4 regions of the Sporosarcina sp. P26b genome follow, and region 1 is predicted to be linked to each of the others. Evidence: riboswitches for the same ligand, from Rfam matches in the RefSeq annotation. Region 1 holds a riboswitch; each other region holds the start of a gene.
What was found. Region 1 has a riboswitch for thiamine pyrophosphate ahead of CSV69_RS07960 (ABC transporter ATP-binding protein). Riboswitches for the same ligand answer to the same signal wherever they lie in the genome.
Positions count from the first base shown of each region.

Region 2: linked by a shared signal. The riboswitch ahead of CSV69_RS11490 (ECF transporter S component) and the one ahead of CSV69_RS07960 (ABC transporter ATP-binding protein) in region 1 are both predicted to bind thiamine pyrophosphate.
Region 3: linked by a shared signal. The riboswitch ahead of thiM (hydroxyethylthiazole kinase) and the one ahead of CSV69_RS07960 (ABC transporter ATP-binding protein) in region 1 are both predicted to bind thiamine pyrophosphate.
Region 4: linked by a shared signal. The riboswitch ahead of CSV69_RS07295 (thiamine phosphate synthase) and the one ahead of CSV69_RS07960 (ABC transporter ATP-binding protein) in region 1 are both predicted to bind thiamine pyrophosphate.

Region 1 is NZ_PDYW01000006.1:30,357-33,556, reverse strand. Features, by position in the region: gene CSV69_RS07970 (YhgE/Pip family protein) at 1-939, opposite strand, end outside; gene CSV69_RS07965 (TetR/AcrR family transcriptional regulator) at 979-1,548, opposite strand; TPP riboswitch at 1,734-1,832, shown strand; gene CSV69_RS07960 (ABC transporter ATP-binding protein) at 1,917-2,687, shown strand; gene CSV69_RS07955 (ABC transporter permease) at 2,684-3,200, shown strand, end outside.
Region 2 is NZ_PDYW01000013.1:19,673-22,872, reverse strand. Features, by position in the region: gene CSV69_RS11495 (ABC transporter ATP-binding protein) at 1-904, opposite strand, end outside; gene CSV69_RS11490 (ECF transporter S component) at 926-1,495, opposite strand; TPP riboswitch at 1,578-1,689, opposite strand; gene CSV69_RS11485 (exonuclease domain-containing protein) at 1,878-2,450, shown strand; gene CSV69_RS11480 (multicopper oxidase family protein) at 2,608-3,200, shown strand, end outside.
Region 3 is NZ_PDYW01000004.1:173,312-176,511, forward strand. Features, by position in the region: gene CSV69_RS06485 (DUF3238 domain-containing protein) at 1-1,131, opposite strand, end outside; TPP riboswitch at 1,325-1,426, shown strand; gene thiM (hydroxyethylthiazole kinase) at 1,489-2,259, shown strand; gene thiD (bifunctional hydroxymethylpyrimidine kinase/phosphomethylpyrimidine kinase) at 2,278-3,093, shown strand; gene thiE (thiamine phosphate synthase) at 3,093-3,200, shown strand, end outside.
Region 4 is NZ_PDYW01000005.1:92,425-95,624, reverse strand. Features, by position in the region: gene CSV69_RS07305 (heavy metal translocating P-type ATPase) at 1-344, shown strand, start outside; gene CSV69_RS07300 (Crp/Fnr family transcriptional regulator) at 322-1,011, shown strand; TPP riboswitch at 1,069-1,177, shown strand; gene CSV69_RS07295 (thiamine phosphate synthase) at 1,248-1,847, shown strand; gene thiS (sulfur carrier protein ThiS) at 1,831-2,037, shown strand; gene CSV69_RS07285 (thiazole synthase) at 2,034-2,807, shown strand; gene CSV69_RS07280 (ThiF family adenylyltransferase) at 2,804-3,200, shown strand, end outside.

The sequences.
Region 1 (3,200 bases):
ATTTGTATCTTCCAATTTACCTTGCTTATCGCGCAGTGAATCGACGATACGATCCACATCTTCCCCTTTACCTGACAATTCACTTGTCAGATCAGGCACTTTACGGAATGCGGTTTGCGCACTCTCCAAGTTGGATGTAATGACCCGCAATGTATTATCCACGGTCTTTTCATTCTCTTGCAACTTGCTGATCAATCGTGCATTCAGTTTTTTCGCATTCTCATGCACCGAATTGACATCGTCCAATACCAGATCCACACGATCAATAGAAGAATCCGCGAAATTTAACCCTTTATCCACTAGCTGCAATTTCGAATAAATGTCGGGAATATCATATTCTAGTTGATAAACTAAATCGCGTAGTTTTTCAATATTGACACGATTGTTTTCCAGTTCCACTCCTAGATTATTGAATACCTTGATCACTGCTTTGTTCGCTTCTTCAACGAACGTGCTATCGATATTCTCTACTATAGCAGATGCGCCCTTGCCTGCTACTTTTGGAGAAATCGCATTAATCTTTTCATTGATATAATAATCCAATGTCGGTTGTTTAATATCGTCTGTAACGATACTGCTTAAATTTTCCGAGAAATTCTTGGGGATGATAATCGCAGCGTAGTAATCGCCGTGCTTAACACCTTTTAAGGCTTCGTCTTTCGTCACGAACTGCCAACCGAGATCATCATTCTTGGTCAGCGAAACGATTACTTCGTCTCCGACATTGAATTCCTTACCCTCAATTTCTGCGCCTTGATCTTCACTAACAATCGCTACTGATACGCCTTTCGTATTGGAATATGGATCCCACGAAGCCAAAATGTTCATCCAGGCATAGAGCGACGGTAGAAATGCAATGGCTGCAATGACGATGAGCGCCGCTTTATTCTTGAATATATTCCGGAGATCCCGTTTGACTATAAACAATATTTTATTCATCTAGTATAAACCCTCGCTCTGTATTCCGACATTCGCATATCACACCAATAGACTAGAGAAAATCGTATAGTTCAACACATCTGTGATTTGCTCCTCAGTCAGCTGGTCATCATGCGTTTTCGACCAATCCACTACTAACGCCAAATAAGATTTGAATAATAGATACGCGATCAGTTCACTATTACATGGCTTCAATTCACCTTTGGCAACACCGCGTTCAATCTTACTAGCAATAAACTGCAATATTTCCTTCTCTATAGAAGTTAACACATCCCCGACAGCTGGTGTGCGTAACTCTTTTTCCTCTTCAATCAGCTTAATGAATAACTGATGCGTCTCACGAAACTTCAATAACTGCATAATACGCGCATGGGCATTCTCTTGAAACGATGCCCCTTCTATAGCCGTTCTTTCCGACGCCTCTTTCATTTCGTTCACCATATTCCAGACGATCGAATGAAATAATTCTTCTTTATTCGAGAAAAACGTATAGATAGTACCTTTCCCCACATTCGCTATTTTCGCTACTTGGTCCATTGTCGTCGCCTTATAGCCAAACATCGTAAACGATTTTCCAGCCGCCAACATGATTTCTTCCCTACGATCCATTTTGCCACACCCTTCGAAATTGACCGTAATACCATTTCGGTCTGATAGTCATTATACTACATAGATTTTCAATGAAATGCAAGATGCTTGCTATTAATGAGTGAAAAGAATAGTTTTATCGACATTCAAAATATTTACTGAATTAAAGTTGACTACTTTACTAGAATATGAAACGATAAGACATGGATAAACACTAGGGGTGCTTTTGCTGAGAGAGGCTATTTGCCTTAACCCTTAAACCTGCTCTAGATAATGCTAGCGGAGGGAAGTGGACATATGACCGGTCTTGGCCGAACTATGCAACCGCTTCGCACAAAAGAAGTGGTTTTTTTGTGTGGATTTTTGAAGAAAAGAGATGTGAAAAGAATATGCCTAATAAAATTTTAGAATTTACCGATGTATCCTTTCATTATCAAGCAACCAAAGCTTCAAAACCGACGGCTATTTTTGACCAAGTTGATTGGCATGTAAATGAAGGCGAATTCGTCAGCATCATTGGACCAAGTGGTTACGGGAAGAGTACGTTGTTCCGATTAGTTACTGGCCTTGAGAATCCTGACAGTGGAGAAATTTCATTGAACGGTGAAGTCGTAACGAGGCGTTTAGGAAAAGTCGGTTACATGCCGCAGCAAGATTTACTCATGCCTTGGCGAACCATTCTAGAAAATGTTCGATTGCCAGTGGAACTCCAAAGTGCCAAAACGACTTCCGATGAGATGATCCAGCTCCTTGCAGATTTTGGGCTAGCTGGTGAAGAAAACTCTTACCCTGGCAACTTATCAGGTGGTATGCGTCAACGTGTTTCTTTTTTACGAACGATTCTAACCGGCTCTGATATTTTATTGCTGGACGAGCCTTTTAGTGCGCTCGACGCCATTACCCGCTTGACGATGCAAGAGTGGCTAATTGATCAGTGGAAGAGGCTCGATAAAACCATTGTCTTCATCACCCATGATATCGACGAAGCATTATTTCTATCTGATCGTATCTTTGTACTTGCTGAAAAACCTGTGCGGACAATCCGCGAAGTAGTCGTTCCTCTTGATCGACCACGTACGATGAGAGACTTGGCACGCCCAGAACTGGTTGAATTAAAGCAACAACTCATCATGGAGCTACGTTCGGAGGCACCACTATGAAAAAGATTACTTCTTATAGTAGTTCCATATTTTTCGTCGTGATCCTACTTGGCATATGGGAAATCGGAGCGCGTCTTTATGATAAAAGCTTCTTATTCCCGTCTCCATCTGCGATTCTACTCAAGTTATGGGAACTAAAGTCGGAGCTGTTTATCCACCATTTACCTCCGACAGCTGCAACAATAGTAATCGGCCTAATTATTTCGATACTTATCGGATCGGCGCTTGCGATCGCGATGTATAGCAAGAAGCCTATCGAGCAAGCGTTTTATCCACTTTTGATTGCGTCACAGACGATTCCCGTCATTGCGCTTGCACCGATTTTCGTGCTGTGGTTCGGCTACAGCATTTGGGGAAAAGTTGCAGTCACTGTACTGATCACCTTTTTCCCCATCACTGTCAGTGTGTTCGATGGTTTACGTTCATCGGATAAAAACTTACGTGAATTAATGCTCACGATGGGCGCGTCTGCAAAAGATATTTTCTTTAAACTGGATCTACCTTCCGCCCTAC
Region 2 (3,200 bases), on a different contig from region 1:
TTTTACCAGAGCCATTTTCTCCAACAATCGAAATCCAGTCACCAGCCTGTACGGTCGCTTGTTTGACAGAAATCTTCTCCGCTTGACCGCGATAGCCGTGAAAGTCTCGAATCTTAATTTTCTCTTGAGATGCAACTGCTTGACGGTTTTTCATCATCGATTGAAATGCTTCGGACGTTTTATATTCTTCCCAAACCCCCGGATACCAAATGCCATAGCGCTTCAGTTCTTCTTGGTTGTTTGTAAAGATAGTGTCTGGAGGTCCATCCGCTATAATGACTCCTTGATCATTAAATAGCACCACGCGATCGACCCAATCGGCAATCAAATCAATTTTATGCTCGACAATGAGTACGGTTTTATTTGTAGCTGCTGCTTTGATAGCAGACCAAATTTGCTGCGTGCCTTCTGGATCAAGTAAAGCAGAAGGTTCGTCCAGAAATAATACGTCGGGTTCAAGTAATAACACTGTAGCCAAAGCTAGTCGTTGTTTCATGCCTTGAGACATTTCATTGATGGGTGTATGAACGTTTTCTAAATTCAAGTCCACGCGTTTCAACACTTCCTCTATAAGAGGGGCCATCTCTTCACGCGGTACTTGAAGGTTTTCCAAAACAAATGCAAGTTCTTCATCGACATAGGTCATGCAAAACTGCGTTTCGGGATCTTGAAAAACGAATCCCCATGAGTCAGGCAGTTGGACGTCTTTTGTTTTCATTGGCAATTCGATGGAATGCGGGATAATTCCACTCAGCACTTGCAGTAAAGTAGATTTACCACAGCCGCTTGGTCCAAGCATGAGCACTTTTTCACCAGGCTGAACGGAAAAAGAAAGATCTTTAAAAACCAGTGAATTCTCTCCGGGAAACTTCAGTCGTAAATCGGTAACACTGATGTTAGGCATAGTTGAATCATTCCTCCGCGTTTACTGATCGAGCAAAGTATATTCTTTCTTATCAACAGGGCGGATTAAAGATGTCACGCCGGTTGCTTCAATCGCTTTAACAATTAGTACAGCAAAAATACCTGTGAAGATGAATGCACTAATTGCACGTAACCCGTATTTCACTATAAGTGCCCAAGTTTCAAGTGCTGCATATCCATAAACCAAATCGAGTCCGAAACTCGCGAGGCAAGAAGCAATACCAGCCATTCCGGCGACTACTATCGTGTAGCGCTTATATCGGAATGCGGCGAATAGTAATTCTGCAGCAAGACCTTGCATGAACCCGTACATCAATACTTCAATCCCATGTCCTGCGAATGCAGACAAGGAAGCGCCTGCAATGCTTGCGATCAATGCGGTACCGGGCTTACGTAATAGTAAAAAGGCGAACGGTCCCACCATGAACCACATGCCGTAAATCAATTGACGTGCAACGGGGAGAATCGGTTTGACGACGGTATATAAATCGTCCCAAAACTTCATCAATACCCCAAATACTACCCCGATCATGATCGTGATCAAAATATCGGTAAACTTTAATTTCTTCAAACTTTTCCACTCCTTCTTATTTGTCTATACAAAAAAGCCGTCTGAAGAGCAGACGGCCGAGGAAGGAAAGAGATTCCTGTAAATTTCCATCGATTACGCTCTCTACGCTGGCATTACCCAGATCAGATTAACGGTCAGCAGTGGATTCCTCTGCTATCTCAGCCTGATTCACTCAAGCACCCGTACGGACATTTATGTAAGCAATCCTAGTATACAGCACATCAATTTGTCTGGCAACCACTTCAAAAGTTGGATGAAGTGCGAATCCCGAAGTAGGTTAATTTCGTTACAGTGTGTTGAAATCCTGTTATACTAATAGGATACAAATTGATCCTAATTGCATGCCATATACGAATTTAAATAGATTTAAAGGAGTTTTTACATGACGAAACATATAGCGTTCATTGACGTAGAAACTACAGGTATGAGAGCAGAGGCAAGCGATGTAATTGAACTGGGTGTTATGCTTGGCGAATACGATAATAACCGGATTGTTCGGGTAGCAGATGAATATTGTGAGTTTCAAGAGCCGTTCTACTCTATAACGCCAATGATTACAAACCTAACGGGCATCACTGATCAGATGGTAAGAGGGAAGTCACTCGACATGGACAGAATTCTATCGATACTCGATCGAGCAGACGGCATTGTGGCGCATAATGCTTCATTTGACAGGGGCTTTGTCAGTAGACTATTACCGGAAACTCTCGACATGGACTGGTATTGTTCTGTTAGACAAATTAAATGGAAAAACTATGGCTTTGAGAATGGTAAGCTTCAACAATTACTGAGAGCACATCGGATTCAAGTACAGAACGCACACAGGGCACTAGATGATGCGAAAAACTTAGCATTGCTACTGAACTCGTCGAATCCGAGCCTTGAGGATGATACCTTTATATCCTACCTAATGAATAAAGCACCGATGAAAAAACCATCTAGATCTAGATTTTAATTACAAAGTGAGGGATACCAGGATAGTAATATACCCGGGTATCCTTTTTGTATGGAGAAAGTTTCATTTTCACGACCATATGTATGAAATGTGCATAGTTTTTCCACATGTATCAGCTATACTACCCTTGATGACAATAGATAAAGGAGATATTTAAATGAGTAGAAAAACGCAAGTTGTTATATTCTCATTGTGTGCATTATTGATCAGTGGATGCAGTAGTGATGCGCAATCGAATGAACAGAGTAATGAACATATGATGAACCAGACGAGCAATGAACAGCATTCTATGATGGATGGTTCGACAATGGGTAACGGACATATGAGCCATAATAATGTAGTGAGATTAAAAGATTCGACTGGTGAGAATGAAATAAACATCCCACCCTTATTAACTAGTGAAACGACAGTAGGCACCGAATATACTGTTAAGGCGCAAAAGGGAAGCGTGAACATATTTGATAATGTGACTACAGAAACTTTTGGATATAACGGAGATTTAGTAGGACCCGTTCTACAATTTAGAAAGGGTGAAACTGTAAAAATAAATACGATAAATGAATTAGATGAAGAAACAACATTTCATTGGCATGGTTTAGAAGTGTCTGGCGAAGCAGATGGCGGACCACATAAAACACTCAGTCCAGGTGAAGAAGAGACAATAGAATTTGAAGTCACACAAGAGGCGGCTACTTTATGGTTTCATCCCCACCCAGAGGGCAAGACATCTGAACAAGTATATAAAGGCTT
Region 3 (3,200 bases), on a different contig from region 1:
ACTTTCAGTACGGTGCAACGAGCGCCAGTCCTCGTAATCAAGCGCTAAATATACTTCATGATGTGGCGCATCGTTATGATAGCCAACTAGGTCTAGGTTTCCTTGCTGGTCTAAATGCGCTTTCACTTCATAATGAATAGGCGGTGAAGCGGTTAGTGGATTACCTACGTCATGGTTGATTGCAAAAAGAACTTCAGTCGATTTCCCTTCTAATCGCTCAATTTCTATACCGTCTACAGATGCATGGTCATGGCGCTTATATCGTTTCATATAATTCATGCCAATTGAAGGTCCAGTGGCTTTCGTAAATTGCAGTGTGCTATCGCCTCCGATAAACTCTCCTTCTATGTCCACACGGGTACGGAAGCTTTTTCCTTCTGGGTTGAAATCTCGATCATCACCTGTGAAATATGGAATTGGTGAAAAGAGATTCGGGTTTTTTATGATATCTTCTTTTAAAAACGTTGCATAGCGGAACTTCCATTGCTTCACTTCATTTACTTTTTTTCTGTCAGCAATCGGTGTAAGCAATTGATCCCGTTGCTTTACACGTACAGAAAAAGTATAGATTTCTTCTGTTGGTTTATTATTCGGATTCGGAGGCATAATCACTTCATACACTTTGGATGCGATCGATTTACTGACATTCATTTTCTGATTGCTGTCAATCAACGGACACGTTGCCGAGACACTGTATACTACCGCCTCCGAAGAACTTATGTCACGATCAATAAAACGATTATCCGTAATTGTTTCGAGATATTGACCGTTGCGGTAAATATCGAACTTCTCCACATCTTTGATCCACTCCCATGACAGAGCAATTTGTGATGAAGCGGCAATCGTTGTGATGACTAATCGTTGCAAAGGATGTTCATCTTCCTGAACTTCAGTCAGGGCAGATGTCTGGATAACAATTACATCTTGAACCCGTCCTTCCGCTACTCGTTCCACCGTGTATTGGAAAGGATGTGACGGATCCAACTCCCCATCCGAAAACTTCGGAGCTGTTCCTTCATATACTTGTCGGTCATTTTTATAGACACGGTAATAACCACCTATGTCACTCCACGTAAACGATATATTATCCAATGAATGGTCCATTTGTTGAATTTCGAATAATTTCTCCATTTGCGATCTACTCCTTTATATCCATTTCATCTGAAAAAGATAAGACTTCTTCAGATAATTATGTAACGTTTAGCATACGGTTATACTTGACCACCTAAGCGCAAACACTCATTTTCATACTTGTCAATCTGTTTATTGCAGGATCATTTTATCCTAACCCATCTATATGATATAATTAGCTTGTCTGATACATAGTCACCACTAGGGGTGCCAACATTTGGCTGAGATGCAATTATGCAAACCCTTTGAACCTGATCTAGGACAACCTAGCGGAGGGAAGTGGGTAGTTTTTATACCCAACCGCCCATCCTAGTATGGGCTTTTTGTATATATACCTTTATAAGGGGGAAAAGAAACATGCAGCTTATTCAACAACTGCGACAAGAGCAACCACTTGTCCACTGCATCACGAATTTTGTGGTAGCCAACTTCCAAGCTAACGGGTTACTCGCAATAGGCGCATCTCCTGTAATGGCCGATGCGGTGGAAGAGGCGGAAGATATCGCAAGAATCGCCGCTTGTAGCATTCTAAATATTGGAACGTTAAAACAACAAACGGTCGACGCAATGATTCTATCAGGGAAAAGTGCACGTGCAGCCGGAAAACCTGTTGTATTGGATCCAGTTGGGGCAGGTGCAACGCCTTTTCGTAAAGCAAGTGTTCTCAAAGTTTTAGACGAAGTAGACGTCACATTAGTTCGTTGTAATGCTGGGGAGTTGGCGGCAATTGCAGATATTCCATGGAACGCCAAAGGAGTAGATGCTGGAGAAGGACAAGCAGACATTGAAGACGTTGCAAAACAGACAGCACGCAAGCATAACTGTCTAGTAGCAGTTTCGGGCGAAGTGGATATCGTCACTGATGGACACACGACAGTATCTATTACAGGTGGACATCCAATGATGACGACGATTACTGGAACAGGTTGTTTACTTAGTTCAGTTGTGGGTGCTTTTCTAGCGGTGGGAATAGAGAGCCCTATGGAAGCAGCAGCAGATGCACTTTCATTTTATAAGCGTGCTGGAGAACAAACGGCGCAGATTTCCATAGGTCCTGGAGACTTTGCGATGAACTTCTTAAATATCTTACATTCTTTAGATCGCGAAACAAAAACATACTTTGTGTAAAAGATAGGAGGTTTTTTAATGACAATTCAAGTAGCTATGACTATTGCAGGATCAGACAGTGGTGGTGGTGCGGGAATCCAGGCTGATTTGAAGACTTTTCAAGAGCTCGGTGTATTTGGCACTTCCGCTATTACGGCAGTAACCGCACAAAATACATTAGGTGTACAAAATGTGTATCCGGTACAAGCTGACGGTGTAACCGCACAAATGAAAGCCGTACTCGACGACTTTGACGTGAAAGCCTGTAAGACTGGTATGCTATTTTCAGCCGAAATCATTACGGCAGTCGCCTCTTTATTAAAAGAATATCCACCTATTCCATTAGTGATCGATCCTGTGATGATTGCTAAAGGTGGACATTCTTTATTACAACAACAAGCAATTGAGGCACTGAAGGAACAGTTAATACCACTTGCAACTGTGATAACGCCAAACATTCCGGAAGCAGAAGTACTGACAGACATGAAGATCTGTACTGATGAAGAGATTCAACTAGCAGCAGAAAAACTTATCCAGCTCGGTGCAAATGCTGTGGTCATAAAAGGCGGGCATCGCAGTGACGTGCTCGATGCGAAAGACTATTATGCTGATGCGGACGGACAATCATTCACAGTCACTACCCCTTGGATCCAAACGAAAGACACACATGGAACGGGTTGCACGTTTGCAGCTGCTTTGACTGCGTTTCTTGCAAGAGGTTATTCTCTACCCGATTCAGTAGCCGAGGCAAAGCAATTCATTCAAGCAGCAATTGAAAATGGCTTACAACTCGGCTCAGGTCATGGTCCTACGAATCATTGGGCATATGGACAGTTAAAAAGGGAGATGCTCTGATGCGACATGTAGAAGTGAAGAAAGCATTGGGCTTATACTTTGTCATGGGTACGCCAAACGTAAAAAATCATGAGCCCTTAGCTGTATTGGAAGCAGCACTTCGTGGC
Region 4 (3,200 bases), on a different contig from region 1:
TCGGGCTGGCAATGGGTAAAGGCGGAACAGACATTTCCATGGAAACAGCGGATATCGTCTTGATGGCGGATCGACTAGATCAATTCGCCCACGCCTATGCATTATCGAAAGCGACTGTGAACAATATGAAGCAAAACACATTTTTCGCAGTTGGCACAGTAGTTTTATTGCTAATCGGTGTACTGCTAGGCAAAGTCTTCCTAGCATCCGGCATGCTTATCCACGAAGCAAGTGTGCTTCTTGTCATATTGAACGCCATTCGATTAATACGCTATACTAGTGACAAAGCGTCCAAACGAAATGTAAGCGAGGTGAAAGTGAATGAGTCAGCAGCCCCACAATGACACGACCGATCATCGAATGTGTGTATCACTTGTTCCACTGTTCAATCACTTGGAAAAAGATCAGATGAAGCACATTGTAGAACTTGCGCGAAGCACCCCCTACCCGCGTGGACAAATTATTTACAATGAAGGCGACCGCTCCGAAGGCTTGTATATATTGCACAAAGGACGGATCAAAATATATCGCCTATCAGAAAACGGCAAAGAGCAAATCGTACGAATACTACAACCCGGAGATTTCACAGGCGAGCTATCGTTATTTGATGCTAAACCTCATGACGCCTATGCAGAAACACTTGAACCCGTAGAACTATGTGTTATTCAACGGGACCAAATGCAGCAACTTCTACAAGAGCACCCCGCGATTTCATTGAAGATGTTGGAGGAATTCTCCTCCCGCCTTGCCCGAACGGAACAACGGGCGGCACGAATCGGTATGGAATCAGCAGAAACGCGTATTGCCCTTTACCTAGTTGACTTATCAGAAGAACAAAGACAATTGATAGTCGAACTACCAATGAGTCGCAAAGACCTAGCCTCTCACCTAGGGACGACACCTGAAACAATCAGTCGAAAATTAAGCGCTTTCGAAGAGTCTGGCTGGATTCGCCAGCCCAGTATGAAAGCAGTAGAAATTCTAGATTTGGATGCTTTATTGCTTTTGTAAAAGAAACGCTTTTCATTCTACCGTACACGTGATAGGCTAGTTCTGAAAACCAAATATTTTGACCATTAGGGGAATCCTTTACAAGGACTGAGAAAAGAGTGTGGCTCTGAAACCCTTATTACCTGAACAGGTTAGCACCTGCGGAGGGAAGTGGCGAGTCGTTACTTATGTATTTCTGTCGACATTTCTACCACTTTCCGATTCGGGAAGTGGTTTTTTCTATTGGAGGGGAATGAATGAAGTTACTTGGCGTGACTGACGACCGTCTTTCGGTGGATGAACTGACACTACATTTGCTGCACACAGCACCGTTTCTTGATGCTATTATCTTGCGGGAAAAGTCCAAGTTAGATGAACAGCTAGTAGATTTAGTTACGCGTCTTGCAAGTGCTGAATTCCCACTCGACAAGCTCATTCTTCATGCCAGACCTCACTTGGCTAGAAGACTGAAGCTTAAAAAAGTGCAACTGACTGGCTATGGTATGTCGTTACAGGATGCATATCGAGAATTCCCCGAGCTCTCTTTCGGTTGCTCGATTCATTCATTGGAAGAGGCAAAGGTAGCTATGAATGAGGGAGCAGACTGGCTATTGTACGGGCATGTTTTTGAAACGCCTTCGAAACCTGGGCTGCCAGCGCGTGGAACGGAAGAATTGTTTTCTATTGCACAGTATAGTTCGATTCCTGTGTATGCTATCGGTGGAATTCAGCCGCATCACTTACCTAATTTACAGCAAAACCACGTGGCAGGCGTCGCTGTATTATCCCCTATGCGTTCACTGAAAACTTTGCAGAGTTATAGAAAAGGAGAGGTATCTCATGGAGAAAATGATTGATCTGAACGGCAAATCGTTTCCCGTCATTCCTGAAGTAGGGACGATCCAGCAGTTACTTGAGCACTTAGGACTTGGCGATCGTATTTTGATCGTGGAGAAAAACAAGGAAATTTTGCAGAAAGATCACTACGACGCACCGATCATGGACCGAGACCAAATTGAAATCATACATTTTGTAGGAGGCGGATGAACATGTTAAAAATTGCAGATAAAGAATTCTCTTCACGTTTATTACTAGGCACGGGGAAATATCCTTCATTTGATATTCAAAAGCAAGCAGTGGCGGTATCAGAAGCAGAGATCCTGACGTTCGCAGTACGACGCATGGATATTTTTGAAGCATCGCAACCCAATTTTCTCGAACAACTTGATTTAACGCGCTATACATTGCTTCCGAATACCGCAGGCGCCAGCACAGCGGAAGAAGCCGTACATATCGCACGTCTCGCCAAAGCTTCGGGACTTTGCGACATGGTAAAGGTGGAAATCATCGGCTGTAGCCGTTCATTACTTCCTGATCCAGTGGAAACATTACGTGCGTCTGAAATGCTGTTAGAGGAAGGTTTCATTGTACTACCCTATACGTCAGACGATGTAGTACTTGCAAGAAAACTATGCGAATTAGGCGTTCACGCTATCATGCCAGGCGCTGCGCCAATCGGTTCAGGCAGAGGCATTCTGAATCCGTTGAATTTGTCATTCATCATTGAGCAGTCCAATGTACCCGTCATTATTGACGCAGGGGTCGGCTCTCCAAAAGACGCCGCTTTCGCGATGGAACTCGGCGCAGACGGTGTATTGCTGAACACAGCCGTATCGGAAGCCGCCAATCCCGTCATGATGGCAGAGGCAATGAAGCTCGCGATTGAAGCGGGACGTCTCGGTTATAAAGCTGGACGTATGCCAGTTCGTGATTATGGCGTGGCTAGCAGTCCGACTGAAGGGCTTGTGACGACTTGAGCAGTAAATATTCTCGGCAAGAACTGTTTGCACCCATCGGACCAATTGGACAACAACGTATACGCGAAGCAAAAGTTTTTGTCTTAGGAGCGGGTGCTCTTGGCTCTTCAGGAGCGGAGATGCTAGTGCGGGCAGGCGTCGGCGAACTGACCATTGTCGATCGCGATATTTTGGAATGGACTAATCTTCATAGACAGCAATTATACTCAGAACAAGATGTCATCGATCAATTACCGAAAGCAATCGCTGCGGAAAGCCGATTGCGCGTGATCAACAGCGACGTGAAAGTTCGTGGGATTGTGGCGGATGTCACGCCTGAAAATGTCCTCGAATTATTCGAAGGCCATCATTTCATTCTCGACGGCACAGATAATATCGAAACTCGATTACTCG